DNA from 2 places in the Streptomyces sp. NBC_01012 genome. Region 2 is predicted to be linked to the other one. Evidence: riboswitches for the same ligand, from Rfam matches in the RefSeq annotation. Region 2 holds a riboswitch; the other holds the start of a gene.

Region 1 (9,824 bases), 2.5 Mb from region 2:
GTTGCGCACCTTCTCGACGATGACGCCACCCTCGAGACCACCGTTGACGGCGATCTGCTTGAGCGGGGCCTCCAGCGCGAGCTTCACGGCGTTGGCGCCCGTGGCCTCGTCGCCGGTCAGGTCGAGCTTCTCGAAGACGGCCGAGGCCTGGAGCAGAGCCACGCCACCACCGGCGACGATGCCCTCCTCGACGGCGGCCTTGGCGTTGCGCACCGCGTCCTCGATGCGGTGCTTGCGCTCCTTGAGCTCCACCTCGGTGGCGGCGCCGGCCTTGATGACGGCCACGCCGCCGGCCAGCTTCGCGAGGCGCTCCTGGAGCTTCTCGCGGTCGTAGTCCGAGTCGGAGTTCTCGATCTCGGCGCGGATCTGCTTGACGCGACCCTGAACCTGGTCGCTGTCGCCGCCGCCGTCGACGATGGTCGTCTCGTCCTTGGTGATGACGACCTTGCGTGCGGTGCCGAGCAGGTCCAGGCCGGCGTTCTCCAGCTTGAGACCGACCTCCTCGGAGATGACGGTGCCACCGGTGAGGATGGCGATGTCGCCGAGCATGGCCTTGCGGCGGTCACCGAAGCCCGGGGCCTTCACGGCGACGGACTTGAAGGTGCCACGGATCTTGTTGACGACCAGCGTCGACAGCGCCTCGCCCTCGACGTCCTCCGCGATGATCAGCAGGGCCTTGCCCGACTGCATGACCTTCTCGAGCAGCGGAAGGAGGTCCTTCACGTTGCTGATCTTGGAGTTGACGATCAGGATGTACGGGTCGTCGAACGACGCCTCCATACGCTCCATGTCGGTGGCGAAGTACGCCGAGATGTAGCCCTTGTCGAAGCGCATACCCTCGGTGAGCTCAAGCTCCAGACCGAAGGTCTGGGACTCCTCGACGGTGATGACGCCTTCCTTGCCGACCTTGTCCATAGCCTCGGCGATCTTGGCGCCGATCTCGGTGTCAGCAGCGGAGATGGAGGCCGTCGAAGCGATCTGCTCCTTGGTCTCCACGTCCTTCGCCTGCTCCAGCAGAGCGGCGGAGACGGCCTCGACGGCCTTCTCGATGCCACGCTTCAGAGCCATCGGGTTGGCACCCGCGGCGACGTTGCGCAGGCCCTCGCGGACGAGCGCCTGCGCGAGAACGGTTGCGGTGGTCGTACCGTCGCCGGCGACGTCGTCCGTCTTCTTGGCGACCTCCTTGACCAGCTCCGCACCGATCTTCTCGTACGGGTCCTCGAGCTCGATCTCCTTGGCGATGGAAACACCATCGTTGGTGATCGTGGGCGCGCCCCACTTCTTCTCGAGGACGACGTTACGGCCCTTGGGGCCGAGGGTGACCTTGACGGCGTCGGCGAGCTGGTTCATCCCGCGCTCGAGACCGCGCCGTGCCTCCTCGTCGAACGCGATGATCTTGGCCATGTGAAGTGGTCCTCCCGGACAGGGGTGGATTTCTCCGGACCGGGAGGCGCCCGCGACGGACGGCCAGCGACTCGGTGGTTCCTTGCCCCACCGGGCCTGCGGGCCTCACCGGCCCGATCCAAGTTCTGTCACTCTCACTTGGAGAGTGCTAACGCCAATGATTAGCACTCGACCCCGGAGAGTGCAAGCTCCTTCGGAGAAGGAGCGGCTCCCGGGCGACGGGTGGACGCACGTGAGGCCCGTACCCCGGTGGGAGGTACGGGCCCCGCGTGTGTGAGTGTCGTTGGCCGACCGCGCCGAGCTCAGCCGACGGCGAGCTTGACCATGTCCGCCTGCGGCCCCTTCTGGCCCTGCGAGATCTCGAATTCAACTCGCTGACCCTCTTCGAGGGTGCGGTACCCGTCCATCTGGATCGCACTGTAGTGGACGAAAACATCCGCACCACCGTCGACCGCGATGAAGCCGTACCCCTTCTCCGCGTTGAACCACTTGACGGTGCCCTGAGCCATGCCCAACTCCCCTATTACTGGCCCTTGCACGAGCCCGCACTTCGCGGGCCCGGGTCAGAACTCACCCTCCGAAAGGAGAGGGTGGCGTGCGCCGGAACGCGTCGACCGCGGCCGAATGTATCTGCCCAACTGCCCTCTGCAACAGGTCAATCGGACGAGAATTCTGGGCACAGGCGATCGCACGCATGGGGCGGATTCACAGGATTCCCGGGCAAGTCGGGCCCGACAAAGGCCACTTATGCCGCAAGGGGTTCACTTACTTTGGCTGCTTCTTGTCGCGGCCGGGCGCATTCTCATATGCGGCTGGCATGCGCGGCGGCGGGGACTTCCCCAACTGTACCGCGCTCAACCATGCAGAATGGCCCCCTCCGCTTCTCTCGCGGACGGGGCCATTCTGCTCACGCTGTGCGGTCGGTCAGCCTCCGGCGACGGCCGGGATGATCGAGACGCCCGCGCCGTCCGGCGTGGCCGCGTCCAGGCCGCCCTCGAAGCGCACGTCGTCGTCGTTGACGTACACGTTCACGAAGCGGCGCAGCTTGCCCTCGTCGTCCAGGACACGGCCGCCGATGCCCGGGTGGTTCTGCTCCAGGGACGCCAGGACCTCGGAGAGGGTCGCGCCCTCGGCCGGGACCTCGGCCTGACCGCCCGTGTAGGTGCGGAGAATGGTGGGGATACGGACCTTGACGCTCATAGGGGTGCCTTCCTCGGGTCTCGGGTGGTCGGGTCAGCCGGCGGCGGCGAGGCCCGCGTCGCGGAACGCGTCCAGGCTGGGCCGGATCGTCGCCGACAGGCCGGTCGTCGGGGCGACCGCGTCGAGCGTCTTCAGACCGTCGCCGGTGTTCAGGACGACGGTGGTGAGGGCCGGGTCGAGCAGACCGGCGTCGATCAGCTTCTTCGTCACACCGACCGTCACACCGCCCGCGGTCTCCGCGAAGATGCCCTCGGTGCGGGCCAGCAGCTTGATCGCGTCGACGACCTGCTCGTCGTTCACGTCCTCCACCGCACCGCCTGTGCGGCGCGCGATGTCCAGGACGTACGGGCCGTCGGCCGGGTTGCCGATCGCCAGGGACTTGGCGATGGTGTCCGGCTTCTGCGGGCGCACGACGTCGTGGCCGGCCTTGAAGGCGGTGGACACCGGCGAGCAGCCCTCGGCCTGGGCGCCGAAGATCTTGTACGGCTTGTCCTCGACGAGCCCGAGCTCGATCAGCTCCCGCAGACCCTTGTCGATCTTCGTGAGCTGCGAGCCGGACGCGATCGGGATGACGATCTGGTCGGGCAGCCGCCAGCCGAGCTGCTCGCAGATCTCGTACGCCAGGGTCTTGGAACCCTCGCCGTAGTACGGGCGGAGGTTGACGTTGACGAAGCCCCAGCCCTCGCCGAGCGGGTCGCCGATGAGCTCCGAGCAGAAGCGGTTGACGTCGTCGTAGTTGCCCTCGATGCCGACCAGTTCGCCGCCGTACACCGCGGCCATGACGACCTTGCCCTGCTCCAGGTCGTGCGGGATGAACACGCAGGAGCGGAAGCCGGCGCGTGCGGCGGCGGCGCCCACCGCACCGGCGAGGTTGCCGGTGGACGAGCAGGACAGGGTGGTGAACCCGAAGGCGCGGGCGGCCTCGACGGCGATGGCGACGACACGGTCCTTGAAGGAGTGCGTCGGGTTGCCGGAGTCGTCCTTGACGTACAGACCGCCGGTGACGCCCAGCTCACGGGCGAGGTTGTCGGCCTTGACCAGCTTCGTGAAGCCGGGGTTGATGTTGGGCTTGTCCGCGACATCGGAGGGGACCGGCAGCAGCGGCGCATAGCGCCAGATGTTGTCCGGTCCATCGGCGATGCGCTTCTTCAGCTCTTCCGGGGAGCCGCTCGGCAGGTCGTACGCCACTTCGAGCGGCCCGAAACAGGACACGCACGCGAAAATGGGACCGAGCTCGAAACGTTCGCCGCATTCGCGGCAGGAAAGCGCCGCGGCGGGACCGAGGTCCACTGCGGAGGAATTGGTGTTCGCTGCAACTGTCTGCACAGCCATGATGGCGGAGGCCCTTTCTCCTCATCTTCCCTGCGACGTATTTCGCCACAAGACGGAATTGGCACCTTCCCCACCGTGACCTCGCGGTCGGCAGGAGGGTTGCCGGGACTTCGACGGGCCGTTCCCTCTGTCCCTCTGGATGAGCGCTGTGGCACCGGACCATGGATCCGGGCGTTTATTCGCGGACCGACCCCGACATGCGAGGGTCATCCGCGTTGTTCAAGACTGTAACCGAAGCAGCGGACGGTTGAGGTAGTCGTCCGAACCGCGAGATGGATCACATACAGGGAGTACCGACCGTGCTGGAAGAGGTGGAACGCTGGCTGACCAGGCGTTCCTGGTCAGCCGCCGACCGCCCGCTCGGCCTGCTCACAGCCGCGCGGGCGAGGGATCCGCACCGCTCGCGCGTCAGCGTCGTCCTGCCCGCGCTGAACGAGGAGGCGACGGTCGGCGCGATCGTCACGGAGATCCGGCGCGAGCTGATGGAGAAGGTCCAGCTCGTGGACGAACTGGTGGTGATCGATTCGGGATCCACCGACGCCACGTCCGACGAGGCGCGGCGGGCCGGCGCCCACGTCGTGCACCGTGACGCCGTACTCCCCCGGATCCCCGCGCTCCCCGGCAAGGGCGAGGTGCTGTGGCGGTCACTGTTGGTGACCGGCGGGGACATCGTCTGCTTCGTCGACGCGGACCTCAAGGACTTCTCGGCGGACTTCGTCTCCGGGATCATCGGCCCGCTGCTGACCGACCCCTCGGTGGACTTCGTCAAGGCGATGTACGACCGCCCGCTCGGTGAAGCCGCAGGCCAGGGCGGCCGGGTGACCGAGCTGGTGGCCCGCCCGCTGCTCAATCTGCACTGGCCGCGCCTGGCCGGTTTCGTCCAGCCGCTGGGCGGTGAGTACGCGGTACGGCGCTCCCTGCTGGAGCAGCTCCCCTTCCCTGTCGGTTACGGAGTGGAGCTGGGCCTGCTCGTCGACGCGCTGCACACGGCCGGCCTGGACGCACTGGCCCAGGTCGACGTCGGCGTACGCAGACACCGCCACCAGGACGGCCAGGCGCTCGGCCGGATGGCAGCCGCGATCTACCGCACGGCGCAGCTGCGGCTCTCCCGGGGCCCCCTGGTGCGCCCCGAGCTCACCCAGTTCGAGCGGGGCCCGGACGGATTCGTCCCGCGCACCCATGCGGTGGACACCGAGGAGAGGCCGCCGATGCGGGAGATCGCCGAGTACGCCTCCCGCCACGCGGCGTAGTGGCTTCCGCTGGAGGGACCGGCTTCACGTTTGGCGGCTTCCCCGACGGGCTAGGTTCGGGTACATGGTCTCCGAGCACGCTGCCCAGGTCCTCGTCGCGTCCAACCGCGGCCCGGTGTCGTACGCACGTCGGGAGGACGGCACGCTCCACTCGAAGCGGGGCGGCGGCGGGCTCGTGTCCGGTCTGAGCGCGGTCGACGACAAGCTGTGGGTCTGCGCGGCCCTCGGCGAAGGCGACCGCGAGGCGGTCAGGCGCGGTGTGTCCGAGCCGGGTGTCCGGATGCTCGACATCGACGCCGGGGTCCATGCCGACGCGTACAACGGCATCGCGAACTCGGTGCTCTGGTTCGTCCACCACATGATCTACGAGACGCCGGTGGAGCCCGTCTTCGACGCGGAGTTCCGCCGGCAGTGGGCGTCCTTCGAGACGTACAACCGCGCCTTCGCCGACGCGCTCGCCGAGGAAGCCGGCGACGGCGCCTCGGTCCTGGTGCAGGACTACCACCTCTCGCTGGTCCCCGGCATGCTCCGCGAGCTCCGCCCCGACCTGCGGATCGGCCACTTCTCGCACACCCCCTGGGCGCCCGTCGACTACTTCCGGCTGCTGCCCGACGACATCGGCGAGCAGCTCCTCAACGGCATCCTGGGCGCCGACCGCGCCGCGTTCCTGACCCGCCGCTGGGCGGACGCCTTCATCAGCTGCTGCACGGAGATCATCGGCGGCACCGGCCGCACCCGGATCGGGGTGCACGGGCTCGGCGCCGACGCGGACTTCCTGCGCCGCCGCTCCCACGAGGCGGACGTGGACGAGCGCATGGAGATCCTGCGGGAGCAGGTGGGTGCGGACCGGCGCACGATCGTGCGCGTGGACCGCACGGAGCTCTCGAAGAACATCGTCCGCGGACTGCACGCCTACCGCGCGCTGCTGGACGAGCGCCCCGAGTGGCGCGGGCGTGTGGTGCACATCGCCTTCGCCTACCCCTCCCGGCAGGACCTCGCGGTCTACCGCCACTACACGGCGGAGGTCCAGCGGGTCGCCGACGCGGTCAACGCGGAGTACGGCACCGAGGGCTGGACGCCCGTCCTGCTCCATGTCGACGACGACTTCGCCCGCTCCCTGGCGGCGTACCGGCTGGCGGACGTGGCCCTGGTCAACCCGATCCGCGACGGCATGAACCTGGTCGCCAAGGAGGTCCCGGTCGTCTCGGACCACGGCTGCGCGCTGGTGCTCTCCCGCGAGGCCGGGGCGTACGAGGAGCTGGGCGAGGACTCGCTCGTGATCAACCCGTACGACGTGTCGGCGACGGCCGCCGCGCTGCACGAGGCGCTCACGATGGACCCCGACGAGCGGGGCGCCCGCTCGAAGCGCCTGGCCACCGCCGCGACGGCGCTGCCGCCGCAGCAGTGGTTCCTGGACCAGCTGGACGCGTTGCGCGCCTAGGGTGTGTCTGACCTCAGGCGCCCCTGGGGCCCCGGGCGCCCTAGGTGAGCTGCCGGGCGACGGCGTGAAGGAGGCCCGCCACCGCTGCCGGGTCCGGGAGCAACAGGTCGGCGCGGTCGGCGAGTTCGGGGACCCCGGTGCCGCTGCACACCAGCAGTCCCGCGGTCCCGTCGGCGCGGAGCTTCTCCACGGCGGCGTACGCGGCCAGGTCACCGAGGTCGTCGCCGGCGTACAGCACCGTCTCCGCGCCGGTCTCCTTCACGTACTCCTCGAGCGCCACACCCTTGTCCATGCCCGGCGGGCGCAACTCGAGGACGAGGCGGCCCGGTTCGACGATCAGGCCGTGCCGCGCGGCCAGGCTGTCCAGGGGGGCGCGCAGCGACTCGAAGGCCGCCTCCGGGTCGGCGGCGCGGCGGGTGTGCACCGCGACCGCGCGGCCCTTCTCCTCGATCCAGGCGCCGTCGCCGGCGCCGGCCCCCTCCAGTACGGCCGGGAGCTCCGCCAGGGCGGCCTCGACCCCCGGGTCGGGCGGCGGGGCGTGGACGGTGGCGGTCGAGGCGTCCCAGCGTTCGGCGCCGTAGTGACCGAGTACGACGAGATGGTCGAGGCCCGGCGCTCCGGCGAAGCCGCCGTAGCGCACGGCGGTGCCGGCCGGGCGGCCCGTGATCACGGCGACTGCGGCGACCTGGGGGGCGAGCGCGGAGAGGGCCGGGACCACCGAGGGGTGCGCCCGGGACTGCTCCGGGTCCGGGACGATGTCGGCGAGCGTGCCGTCGAAGTCCAGCGCGACGACCGCGCGGGCGGGACGGGCGAGGAGTGCGGCGAGGCCTTCGCGGCCGGCCTGGGTGGACGGGGTCGGGATGGGGTGTGCCGGGTTACCCATGGCCCGAGCGTAGCGGTGACCGGGCGGGCGGTGCGGTCCGCGCCGCGCGCGTTCCCCGGCTGTCACCCCGAAGCCAGCTGCTCCGCTATCTCCTGGATCCAACCGGAGCTCTTCGCCGGGTCGTTGAGGGTCTCGACCCATGCCTCGGGCTCCAGCTTGTGCTTGGCGGGGCCGGCTTTGAGTGCGATGAGCAGGGCCCTGGCGGACTCCCGCATCTCGTCCGTCGTGCCGTCGCTCCCGGCGATGGCGGGGCCCGCCGCCAGCGCGTAGATCTCGCGTGCCATGGCCTGGCGCTCGCCCTTCGACACCTTCTTCCAGAACTTCAGGGCATGCGCCAGCGAGTCCGTGCGGGACGCCTCCGCCGGGGTCTCGCCCGCCGGCGCCCAGCGCTCCGGGTGGCGGACCTCCTCGTAGCGCTTCGTGGCGGCGCGGAGTGCCTTGTACATGGTGACGCCGAAGACGAGACCGGCCCCGGCCCCGGCGAGGCCCCATCCGACCGGGTTGCTCGCCAGCAGGCCCGTTCCCGCCGCGACCGCCGTCACGATGCCGGCCGCGGCCTTGGTGGACTCGCCGCCGCCGCTGACCGCCTCCTTGCCGATCTTGGTGAGCTGCTTCTTCTTGGCGTACCCCTGCGCCGTGCTCAGCTTCTCCACGTCCTTCTCGGCGCGCTGGAGGCTCTCGGCGGCTTCACGGGCCTCGTCCATCGCCTCCTGGGCGGCGTCGACAGCCTCGGAGACGGCTTCGAGGCCGCCGCCCTGATCCTCGGGCCTCCAGTACGCGTCCAGTGCGACGTAGGCCTCCGCCGCTGCCCAGTTGGCCTGCACCCGCGACTCGTCCAGCCTGGCCAGCGAGGCCTCGTGGACGAGATGGGGATCCCCCAGCGCCTTGACCTGCTTGTACTTGCGGGCCGCGCCCCCGATGCGGAAGGCGGACCTGGTCGCCTTGATCGCGCCGATGGAGGCGCTGGCGATGCCGCTCGCCTCGGCGGACACCGCGGCGTCCGCCGCCTTCTGGACCTTGGTCGCCTCCTTGGCGATGCCGGCGCTGTAGCTTCCCGAACCGGCCGCGCTGACGACCGCGTCGGTCCCCTTGGTCTTGGCCTTCTTGTTCGCGACGTGGTGGCCGGCCCCGGTCTTCTGCTTCCTGGCGCCCAGCAGGTTCTTGTACGCGTCCATGCCGCTGGCCAGGGCGCCGGCGCTCTCCGTGAGGAGGTTGCCCGACGCGGCGGAGACTCCCGAGATCGCGGCGCTGTTCTTGAGCCCCTCGTCGGCCGCGGCTGCGGCCTGCTGGGTGAGGCCCGCGTTGGTGGGGGTCTGGAAGCCCTTGACGAAGGTGTCGATGGGTTCGAGGTTCTTCTTGAACCTGTCGATGAGGCCAGCGATCCGGTCGCGGTAGTTCTTCTTCCCCTTGGCTCCCTCGGGGCCCCGGGCCCGCTGTACCGCCGCGGTCGCCGCCCGGTTGCCCGCGCGGGACTGCATCTCCAGGAGGGCGTGCTCCGTCGGCCGTACGGAGGCACCCACCGCCCGGCTCCCCGTCCGACGCTGCCGGACCGGCATCGGGGCGGACCGCTGTGCCGGGGGGTGAGGGACCGGGGTGCTCATGGACGTGCCTCTCCTGCGACGGACCGTTCCTGCGGCGGACCGGGAGAGGGGAGAGTAGCCAGGCCGGGCCAACGGAAGGGGTGCGGCAGGAAAACTCTGCGGGTGGCACGGAACGCGCCTGTCGTGGCCCGGCCCCTGGCGCCTCAGCGGCGCCCGCGTCTCGCGTCCCTGACCCGTCGCAGGCGGTTCACCGTCACCGGATCCGCCTCCAGCGCACGGCGGTCGTCAAGGAGCGCGTTGAGCAACTGGTAGTAGCGGACCGGCGAGATGCCCAGCTCCTCCCTGATCGCCCGCTCCTTCGCCCCGGGGCCCGGCCAGGACCGCCGCTCCACGGCCAGCACCGCGCGCTCCTGGGCGGAGAGCGGGGCCGCGGAGTCGGAGGATCCGGAGCCGGGGCAGTCGGGGTCGGGGGAGCCGGGGTCAGGGGAGTCGGAGTCGGGGGAATCAGGAGGACCAGCGGTCATATGAACCAACCTACCCAGCTGCCTAGCTCGCGCTCTCCGCCTGCCGTGCCTCGGTCGCGATCTCCCCGAGCACACTCTCCGGGCTGCCACCGGGCTCGACCGCGGAGCCGATCTTCTCCTTGATGGTCTCGCTGGCCTGCGCCCAGGACGTCTTGCCGAACGGGTACAGCTGCGAGTTCGGCAGGGCCGACAGGAACGGGCGGAGCGACTTGTGCTTGTCGTCGGTCTCCATCGCGGTGGACGCACTGG
Region 2 (9,824 bases):
TCGGTGGCCTCGGCCCGGTCAGTGAAGGTCTCTTCGGCTGGATCTTCGGCCTGGGCGGTCTGATCGCCGTCGCCGTATGGGTCGCGGCCCACACCGCTAAGGCCAAGAAGTCATGAGTAGCCAACAGATTCCAGAAGAGAACCTGCCGGTAGAGCAGGGCACCGCGCACGGCGCGGTAGAGGGTGCGAGCGACCCGTTCGCCGACCCGGGGCTGCCGGCCCACAAGCCGCGCATCCAGGACATCGACGAAAGGGCCGCGGACCGCTCCGAGCGGGTCGTCGCGTTCCTCTTCACGCTGTCCATGCTGGCGACGGTCGGCTTCATCGCCTCCTACGTCATCTTCCCGGTCGACAAGATCGTCTACATCTGGCCGTTCGGCCATGTGAGCGCGCTCAACTTCTCCCTCGGTCTGACCCTGGGGCTGGCGCTCTTCCTCATCGGCGCGGGCGCCGTCCACTGGGCGCGCACCCTGATGTCCGACGTGGAGGTCGCCGACGAACGGCACGCCATCGAGGCGGAGCCCGAGGTCAAGGCCAAGGTCCTGGCCGACTTCGCGGACGGTGCCAAGGAGTCGGCGCTCGGGCGGCGGAAGCTGATCCGCAACACCATGTTCGGTGCGCTGGCCCTGGTGCCGCTCTCCGGTGTGGTGCTGCTGCGCGACCTCGGTCCGCTGCCGGAGAAGAAGCTCCGCAACACCCTGTGGGCCAAGGGCAAGCAGCTCGTCAACATGAACACCATGGAGCCGCTGCGCCCCGAGGACGTCGTCGTCGGTTCGCTGACCTTCGCCATGCCCGAGGGCCTGGAGGAGGACGCGCACGACTTCCAGACGCAGATCGCCAAGGCCGCCCTGATGATCATCCGCATCGAGCCGGACAACATCAAGGACAAGCAGGAGCGTGAGTGGGCCCACGAGGGAATCGTGGCCTTCTCCAAGATCTGCACCCACGTCGGTTGCCCGATCAGCCTGTACGAGCAGCAGACGCACCACGTGCTCTGCCCGTGCCACCAGTCCACCTTCGACCTCTCCGACGGCGCCCGCGTCATCTTCGGTCCGGCCGGTCACCCCCTTCCGCAGCTGCGGATCGGTGTGAACAGCGAGGGCAACCTCGAGGCGCTCGGTGACTTCGAAGAGCCCGTCGGTCCTGCCTTCTGGGAGCGCGGATGAGTACTGCGACGGAAACACAGCGCAAGGCGCCCGCCGGTGAGCGGGTCGCCGACTGGGCGGACGGCCGGCTGGGCATCTACGGCCTGGCCAAGGCCAACATGCGGAAGATCTTCCCGGACCACTGGTCCTTCATGCTCGGTGAGATCTGCCTCTACAGCTTCATCATCATCATCCTCACGGGTGTGTATCTGACGCTGTTCTTCCACCCGAGCATGAACGAGGTCGTCTACCACGGCTCCTACGAGCCGATGCAGGGCATCCGGATGTCCGAGGCCTACGCCTCGACGCTGGACATCAGCTTCGACATCCGTGGTGGTCTGCTCGTACGGCAGATCCACCACTGGGCAGCGGTGATCTTCCTCGCCGGCATGTTCGTGCACATGTTCCGGGTGTTCTTCACCGGCGCGTACCGCAAGCCGCGTGAGATCAACTGGCTGTTCGGCTTCCTGCTGTTCGTCCTCGGCATGTTCACCGGGTTCACCGGCTACTCGCTCCCGGACGACCTGCTCTCCGGCACGGGTGTGCGCTTCACCCAGGGCGCGATCCTGTCGATGCCGATCGTGGGCACGTACATCTCGATGTTCCTGTTCGGCGGGGAGTTCCCGGGCGGCGACATCATCGCCCGGTTCTACTCGATCCACATCCTGCTGCTGCCGGGCATCATGCTCGGGCTGGTGGTCGGCCACCTCATCCTGGTCTTCTTCCACAAGCACACGCAGTTCGCGGGTCCGGGGAAGACGAACAAGAACGTCGTCGGCATGCCGCTGCTGCCGGTGTACATGGCCAAGGCGGGCGGGTTCTTCTTCCTGGTCTTCGGCTTCATCGCGATCGTCGCGGCCATCGCCACGATCAACCCGATCTGGGGGATCGGCCCCTACCGGCCCGACCAGGTGTCCACGGGCGCCCAGCCGGACTGGTACATGGGCTTCGCCGAGGGCTTCGTCCGGGTGATGCCTGGCTGGGAGATCAACCTCTGGGGACACACACTGGTCCTCGGAGTGCTGATCCCGCTGGTCCTGTTCGGTCTGATCCTCGGGGCGCTCGCGCTCTATCCGTTCATCGAGTCGTGGATCACCGGGGACAAGCGCGAGCACCACATCCTGGACAAGCCGCGCAACGCTCCGACCCGGACGGCGCTCGGTGTCGCCTGGGTGACGATCTACTTCGTCATGCTGATCGGTGGCGGTAACGACATCTGGGCGACGCACTTCAGTCTGTCGCTCAACGCGATCAGCTGGTTCGTCCGGATCGCCTTCTTCGTCGGACCGGTCCTGGCGTTCGTCGCCACCCGGCGGATCTGCCTCGGCCTCCAGCGCCGGGACAAGGAGAAGGTGCTGCACGGTCGCGAGTCGGGCACCATCAAGCGCCTGCCGCACGGTGAGTTCGTCGAGATCCACGAGCCGCTCAGCCAGGGGCAGCTGCACACGCTCACGGCGCACGAGCAGTACAAGCCGCTCGAGATCGGCCCGACGGTCGACGAGAACGGTGTCGAGCGCAAGCCGTCGGCGCTGCAGAAGCTGCGCGCCAGGCTCAGCAGGAGTTACTTCGGCGAGGACAACCAGATCGCCAAGCCCACCGCCGAGGAGTACAAGGAGATCACCAGCGGCCACGGCCACCACTGATCACCTCAGCTGACCGCCACAGCCAGGAGCCCCGTCCATCCGCAAGGTGGGACGGGGCTCTTCGCTGTCCCCTGGCCTGGATAAGGTGGGAGAACATCCTTGTATCGGCTGTGGACCCCAGGAGCGGACCATGAACGTGGCGACCCCGGACGGCGGCGACAGCGTGGCGGCCCGTACCTGGCCCGGCATCCTGACCCCCCTGCTGCGCGGCGAGCACCTGGGCGCGGACGACACCGCGTGGGCCATGGACCGCATCATGAGCGGTGAGGCCACGGACGTGCAGATCGCCGGCTTCGCCGTCGCGCTGCGGTCCAAGGGGGAGACCGTCGACGAGGTCACCGGACTCGTCCGCGCCATGTACGAGCACGCCCACACGATCGAGGTGCCCGGCCGCACGGTCGACATCGTGGGCACCGGCGGCGACATGGCCAAGACGGTGAACATCTCCACCATGTCGGCGATAGTGGTCGCGGGCACGGGCGCGAAGGTCGTCAAGCACGGCAACCGGGCCTCGTCGTCGGCGAGCGGGGCATCCGACGTGCTGGAGAAGCTCGGCGTCAACCTCGAACTGACGCCGCAGCGTGTCGTGGCTGTCGCCGAGGAGGCCGGCATCACCTTCTGCTTCGCCGTGAAGTTCCACCCCGCCCTGCGTTACGCGGCCACGGCGCGCAAGGAACTCGGCACGCAGACCACGTTCAACATCCTCGGCCCGCTCACCAATCCGGCCCGGGTGCGCTCCCAGGCCATCGGGGTGGCCGACGCGAGGATGGCGCCCATCGTCGCCGGCGTGCTCGCCGACCGGGGGAACTCCGCGCTCGTCTTCCGGGGCGACGACGGCCTCGACGAGCTGACCACCACGGCCACCTCGCGGGTCTGGATCGTCCGCGACGGCACGGTCCGTGAGGAGGCGTTCGACCCGCGTGATGTCGGACTCGGCCTGGTTCCGGTCGAGGCGCTGCGCGGGGCGGACGCCTCGTACAACGCGGACGTGGCGCGCCGGCTGCTCGACGGGGAGCCAGGTCCCGTGCGCGAGGCGGTCCTGCTCAACTCGGCCGCCGCGCTGGTCGCCCTGGACCCGGCGGAGGCCACGCTGAACGAGCAGCTCGCGGCCGGTATCGCGCGGGCCGGGGAGTCGATCGACTCGGGTGCGGCCAAGAGGGCGCTGGAGCGCTGGGTGGCGGCCAGCAACGCCTGAGGGCGCACGATGTGTGCAAGGGCGCAGTCCGTATCGCGGACTGCGCCCTTGCGCGTCGTCGTCGGTATGGCAAGATGCTGCGCAGGTCATGAGTGACAGCGACTACGGCCCCGGCCCGCTGTCCGGCAACCCTCCGTCCGTGGCGGGGTGCCCCGGGTGAAGACCAGGCCGCAGGCAGCGAGGTCTGTGGCAAGCGCGGGCCCCTCGGCATCATTGGATGCCTCCCCTTGGGGTCCTGGTCCCGAGGAGCCTCTTGTGAGCAAGCGAATGCGATAGGGCACTACGCCCTCCTCCGCACACCCCTCTTCTCTTTCGTTCCCCGCGCCGCCGTGCACCGTCGTCGGCGCGAGGTTCTCGCCTGCCTCTTACGGGAGTTCGCCATGTCTGTCTCCACTGCTGCCGCCGACCAGTCGCTTTGTGCCCCGCTGCCGGTTCTGGGTGCGGATGTCATCGTTCCGCTGGTGACGGGCGGAGATGTCACCTATGCCGCCCTCGACTACGCGGCAAGCGCCCCCGCGCTCCAGCGGGTGTGGGACGACGTGGCGGCGTACGCCCCGTACTACGGCAGCGTGCACCGCGGCGCCGGTTACCTCTCGCAGCTCTCCACGGATCTGTTCGAGGGCAGCCGTGAGACCGTCGCCGAATTCCTCGGCTGCCGCGCGGACGACCAGGTGGTCTTCACCCGCTCCACGACCGACTCCCTCAACCTGCTCGCCGCCGCGCTGCCCGCCGACTGCCAGGTGTTCGTGTTCGAGACCGAGCACCACGCCTCGCTGCTGCCCTGGCGTGACGCACGGGTGGCCTACCTCGACGCCCCGCGCACCCCGGACCAGGCCGTCGACACGCTGGAGCGCGCCCTGTCGGCGCGCGATCCCCAGGGCCCCGCGCTGGTCTGTGTGACGGGTGCCTCCAATGTCACCGGTGAGCTGTGGCCGGTGCGGGAGCTGGCCGCCGCCGCTCACGCGCACGGCGCGCGGATCGTGCTCGACGCGGCGCAGCTGGCGCCCCACCACCCGGTGGACATCGCCGATCTCGACGTCGACTGGGTCGCCTTCTCCGGGCACAAGCTGTACGCGCCCTTCGGCTCGGGTGTACTCGCCGGCCGGTCCGACTGGCTGGTGGACGCGGAGCCGTACCTCGCGGGCGGCGGCGCCTCCCGCAAGGTCGCCCGGCGCACCGACGGCGGTGTGGACGTCGAGTGGCACACCACCGCCGCCCGCCACGAGGCCGGTTCGCCCAACGTCATCGGTGTCTACTCCATCGCCGCCGCCTGCAAGGCCCTCACCGAGGCCGGATTCGACCGACTGGTCGACCGGGAGCAGCAGCTGGTGACCCGGGTCGTCGAAGGGCTCGCCGAGGTTCCCGAGGTCAAGGTGCTCTCGCTGTTCGGCGACGACGCCCCGAGGGTCGGCGTCATCTCCTTCGTGGTCGAGGGATGGAACAGCTCGCACTTCGCCGCGGCGCTCTCCGCCGAGTACGGCATCGGGGTGCGCGACGGACTGTTCTGCGCGCACCCGCTGGTGCGGACCCTGCTCGGCAGCGAGCCCCAGGACCCGGGTGAGTGCGGCGCGCCGGAGGCCGGGCCGGGGGAGAGGTCACTCAACGCCATCCGGGTGAGCTTCGGTGCCGGCACGCCTGACGAGCACATCGAGCGGTTCCTCGGCGCCGTCCGTGAGCTGGTGAGCAAGGGCGCGCGCTGGACCTACCGCACCGAGGAGGGCCGCTGCGTGCCCGACCGGGGCGCGGCGCAGGTCTGACCGGTACGGCGTACGGCTCCGGCCGGGCACGGGAGGTGTCTCCCGCGCCCGGCCGGAGCCGTACGCGTATGTCCTGCGTGGATGTCAGCCGTCGAGCCCGATGGCGAAGGCCGCCTCGAGGTCGTGCTGCGAGTACGTGCGGAAGGCCACATGGGTGTCGGTCGCCTCGACGCCCTGGATCTTGCTGATCCGGCCGGGGATGACATCGGCCAGATCGTCGTGCCGGGGAACCCGGACCATGGCGATCAGGTCGTACGTACCGGTGACCGAGAAGACCTCGCTGACACTGTCCAGCGCGGCGATGGCCTCGGCGATCTCGGGAATCCGGTCCACGCTGGTTTTGATGAGCACGATCGCGGTGATCACGGCTGGCTTTCTCCCTCAGTGGCCGTGGCTGGAGCCTTCACTCTAGTCCCCCGGAATCGCACCCAGGCGTAGAGGAAGCCGCCCGAGAAACCCGCCACGTGCGCGAGGTAGGCGACGCCGGGGCCGCTGCCCGCGCCCTGTGCCGCCAGCCACTGCAGGACGAACCAGAACACCAGCACGATCCAGGCGGGAAAGCGCAGCGGCAGGAAGAAGAGGAAGGGGAAGAGGCTGGTGACACGGGCCCGGGGAAAGAGGCAGAGGAACGCGCCGAGCACCGCGGAGATCGCCCCGGACGCGCCGACCAGCGTCTGGTCGGACCCCGAGTGCACCACCGCGTAGGCGACCAGCGCGAAGTAGCCGCACACGACGTAGAAGAAGGTGAACTCGGTGCGGCCCATGCGCTCCTCGGCCATCGCGCCGAACACATGGAGGAAGAGCATGTTGCCCAGCAGGTGCAGCCAGCTGCCGTGGACGAAGAGCGCGGTCAGCGGGGTCAGGGCCGCGTGCGCGGAGCCGTCCATGAGCTCGCTGGGGATCACGCCCCACCGCTCGAAGTACCCGGCCTGGGCTGCCAGCAGCGCGTCGGCGCCGCCGGGGACGGGGCTGAACCCGGAGAGCGGGCTGAGCAGGAACACCGCGCAGCACAGCGCGATCAGCCCGTACGTGACCGGAGCACCGCCGGCGGCGGCTGCCGCCCCGAGCTCTCCGGCCCGCTTCCGCCAGTGGACTTTCCGCAGCTCGGTCACGTACAGAGCATGACGCACCGGGAGAGAACGGTACAGAGCGCCTCGCCGTGTCGATAGGTATGCGCAAGGCCGTAGGGTTACGGCAGTACATCCGCAGTTCGACGGCGCACCGCGAGATCGAAGACCTGGGCCCACACAAGACTCGACGAACGACGAAAGAGGACGCAACGATGACGACGGTTCCCCAGCCGACGGACGGGACCCGCTGGCGCTGCACGCTCTGCGGCAACCTCACCCGTTTCGATGTGACGCGCTCCTCGAAGGTCGTCGAGTACGTGCATCTCGACCTGGCCGGGGAATCGAGTATCGAGGAGCGCGAGGTGGTCAGTGAGACCATCGAGTCGGTGCGCTGTCGTTGGTGCAACGCCGTGGACCAGATCGAGCTGGTCGACAGGCCGGGTGCCGACTCCTGACGGGGCCGTGCGGACAGACATATTGGGGTGATGGATGGTGGAGCAGCCGACAGGCGGCGCCGGACCGGCCGACGCGGCCGACGGCACCGCGGAGTCGCTCGACCGTCCGCTGCCCGAGGGTGTGCGCCGCAAGGTCGTGGCGCTGGTCTCGGACGCCTTCGGCGGTCTGACCGTCGGCGAACTCCCGGCCCAGCTCCGGCAGTACGCCCGTTTCACCCCCAGCAGGCGGGCCAAGTTCGCGGGTAACGCGATGGCCGCGGCCCTGGAGAGCGACCCGGTGTTCCGCCGGCGCATCGGTGAGCGCATCGGCCAGACCCAGCCGGAGCTGGCCGATGCGCTCACATCCGGTGCGCCGCCCGCCGCGGCCGATCCCGTCGATGTGGCCGCCGCCGCCTATGTGCTGCGGCCGGCCGGCTGGGTCAAGCTGGTGGCCGCGGCCGGCGAGGAGGTCCAGCGCGCGCACGCGGAGCGGGTGGACGAGGAGACCAGGCGCGAACTGCGGCGGCTGCGCGAGGAACTCGACCACGCCCGCGGCCAGACCAGGGCCGACACCGAGCGGCTGCGCTCGGAGCTGGACACCGCGCGCCGGGAGACCGACTCCCTGCACCGCAAGCTGCGCAGCGCCCTCAGTGAGGTGAAGCGCGGCGAGGCCGCCCTGCGCAAGGCCGGGGTGGAGACCGACGCCGTACGGTCCGAGGCCGCGGCCCAGGTGTCGGCCGCCGAGAGCGAGTCCCGCCGGCTCAAGGCTCGGCTGGCCGAGGCGGAGGCCGCCGTGGAGGCGGGCCGCCGGGCGGCCAGGGAGGGGCGCTCCGTCGAGGACATGCGGCTGCGGCTGCTCCTGGACACCGTGCTGGACGCGGCCCAGGGGCTGCGCCGTGAGCTGGCCCTGCCCCCTTCCTCGCTCCGTCCCGCGGACGGCGTCGAAGCGGTGGAGCCGGGCAGGATGTCACCGAAGGACATCGCGGCCAGGGCTCTTTCGGACACCGACCCGGCGCTGCTCGACCAGTTGCTGGCCCTGCCGCAGGCCCATCTGATCGTCGACGGCTACAACGTCACGAAGACCGGCTATCCGCAGATGCCGCTGGAGAAGCAGCGGTTGCGGCTCCTGGGCGGCCTCTCGGTCCTCGCGGCGCAGACCGGCGCCGAGATGACCTGTGTCTTCGACGGAGCCGAACTGGCCGCCCCGGTCCTGCTCGCGCCACCGCGCGGAGTGCGTGTGCTGTTCAGCAAGGCGGGGGTGACAGCGGACGAGCTGATCCGGCAACTGGCGCGTGCCGAACCCTCGGGCAGGCCCGTCGTCGTGGTCTCCACCGACCGGGAAGTGGCCGACGGGGTGGCGAAGGCGGGAGCGCGGCCGGTCGCGTCCGCCTTGCTCCTGAAGCGGCTTTCGCGCGTGTGATTCCTCATGTGCGACATGAGTGACTTGCCGGAATTTTTGGAACGTACCGTCAAGTGACCGCTACGCGCAGTGTGATGAAAGTAAAGAAGTGCCTGGTGTGACGAGATTTTGCTCGCGAGGATTTGAACTGATCACAAGATGGTCACTAGGGTCAGGCCTCGAACCTTCGCACGGTTGATCGCCCACCAGGGGTGACGGCGAAGGAACCGCCGAGTCCGTGAGTGCACGGAGCCGGGGATCCACACGTCCCCCCACACCCGGTAGGCGGCTCGAGGAAGAAGGAGCTCGCCTTCGTGGCGTCCCACCGTCGTCCCAAGCAGCCGAGCCGCACCCGCGTGACCGTGCTCACCGCGACTGCCGCCGCAGCAGTGGCCCTGACCTCCCAGGCAGCCCACGCCGACCCGAAGCCGACCAAGAGTGAGGTCAAGGCGAAGGTCGACAAGCTCTACGACGAGGCCGAGGTCGCGACCGAGAAGGCCAACGGCGCCAAGGAGCAGCAGGACAAGCTCAAGAAGCAGGCCGACGCGCTCCAGGACAAGGTCGCCCGCGGTCAGGACGAGCTCAACACCCTGCGCGGCGAGCTCGGTTCGCTCGCCACCGCGCAGTACCGCTCAGGTGGTCTCGACCCGTCGGTCCAGCTGCTGCTCTCCTCGGACCCGGACAGCTTCCTCGACCAGGCCTCCGCGCTCGACCAGCTGACGGCCAAGCAGGCCGAGTCGCTGCAGAAGATCCAGGCGAAGCAGCGCACCCTCGCGCAGCAGCGCAAGGAGGCGCAGGGCAAGCTCGACGACCTCGCCGACGTCCGCAAGACGCTCAACGAGAACAAGACGAAGTACCAGGGCAAGCTCGCCGACGCCCAGAAGCTGCTGAACACCCTCACGGCCGCCGAGCGCCAGGAGATGGCCGACAAGGAGCTGCGCGCCAGCCGCGACGCCGGCGACCGGGTCGACCTCGGCAACGAGGTCCCCGCGTCCGCACGTGGCGCCGCCGCCCTCCAGGCCGCCTCCACGCAGCAGGGCAAGCCGTACGTCTCCGGCGGCACGGGCCCCAACTCGTTCGACTGCTCGGGTCTGACCCAGTGGGCCTACGCCCAGGCCGGCGTCCAGATCACCCGCACCACGTACACCCAGATCAACGACGGTGTCCAGATAGGCCGCAGCG

The links. Region 2 has a riboswitch for S-adenosylmethionine ahead of OG623_RS26430 (aminotransferase class V-fold PLP-dependent enzyme). Riboswitches for the same ligand answer to the same signal wherever they lie in the genome.
Region 1: linked by a shared signal. The riboswitch ahead of thrC (threonine synthase) and the one ahead of OG623_RS26430 (aminotransferase class V-fold PLP-dependent enzyme) in region 2 are both predicted to bind S-adenosylmethionine.

Annotation. Positions count from the first base shown of each region.
Region 1 is NZ_CP108688.1:3,354,821-3,364,644, forward strand. Features, by position in the region: gene groL (chaperonin GroEL) at 1-1,404, opposite strand, end outside; gene OG623_RS14995 (cold-shock protein) at 1,707-1,913, opposite strand; gene OG623_RS15000 (MoaD/ThiS family protein) at 2,329-2,604, opposite strand; gene thrC (threonine synthase) at 2,638-3,936, opposite strand; SAM riboswitch class I at 3,955-4,082, opposite strand; gene OG623_RS15010 (glucosyl-3-phosphoglycerate synthase) at 4,236-5,186, shown strand; gene OG623_RS15015 (trehalose-6-phosphate synthase) at 5,251-6,627, shown strand; gene otsB (trehalose-phosphatase) at 6,668-7,510, opposite strand; gene OG623_RS15025 (hypothetical protein) at 7,573-9,030, opposite strand; gene OG623_RS15030 (DUF3263 domain-containing protein) at 9,255-9,575, opposite strand; gene OG623_RS15035 (extracellular solute-binding protein) at 9,598-9,824, opposite strand, start outside.
Region 2 is NZ_CP108688.1:5,874,296-5,884,119, forward strand. Features, by position in the region: gene OG623_RS26410 (c-type cytochrome) at 1-116, shown strand, start outside; gene OG623_RS26415 (Rieske 2Fe-2S domain-containing protein) at 113-1,165, shown strand; gene OG623_RS26420 (cytochrome bc complex cytochrome b subunit) at 1,162-2,787, shown strand; gene trpD (anthranilate phosphoribosyltransferase) at 2,918-3,982, shown strand; SAM riboswitch class IV at 4,067-4,184, shown strand; gene OG623_RS26430 (aminotransferase class V-fold PLP-dependent enzyme) at 4,363-5,739, shown strand; gene OG623_RS26435 (Lrp/AsnC ligand binding domain-containing protein) at 5,824-6,105, opposite strand; gene OG623_RS26440 (rhomboid family intramembrane serine protease) at 6,102-6,851, opposite strand; gene OG623_RS26445 (hypothetical protein) at 7,022-7,264, shown strand; gene OG623_RS26450 (NYN domain-containing protein) at 7,302-8,663, shown strand; gene OG623_RS26455 (NlpC/P60 family protein) at 8,957-9,824, shown strand, end outside.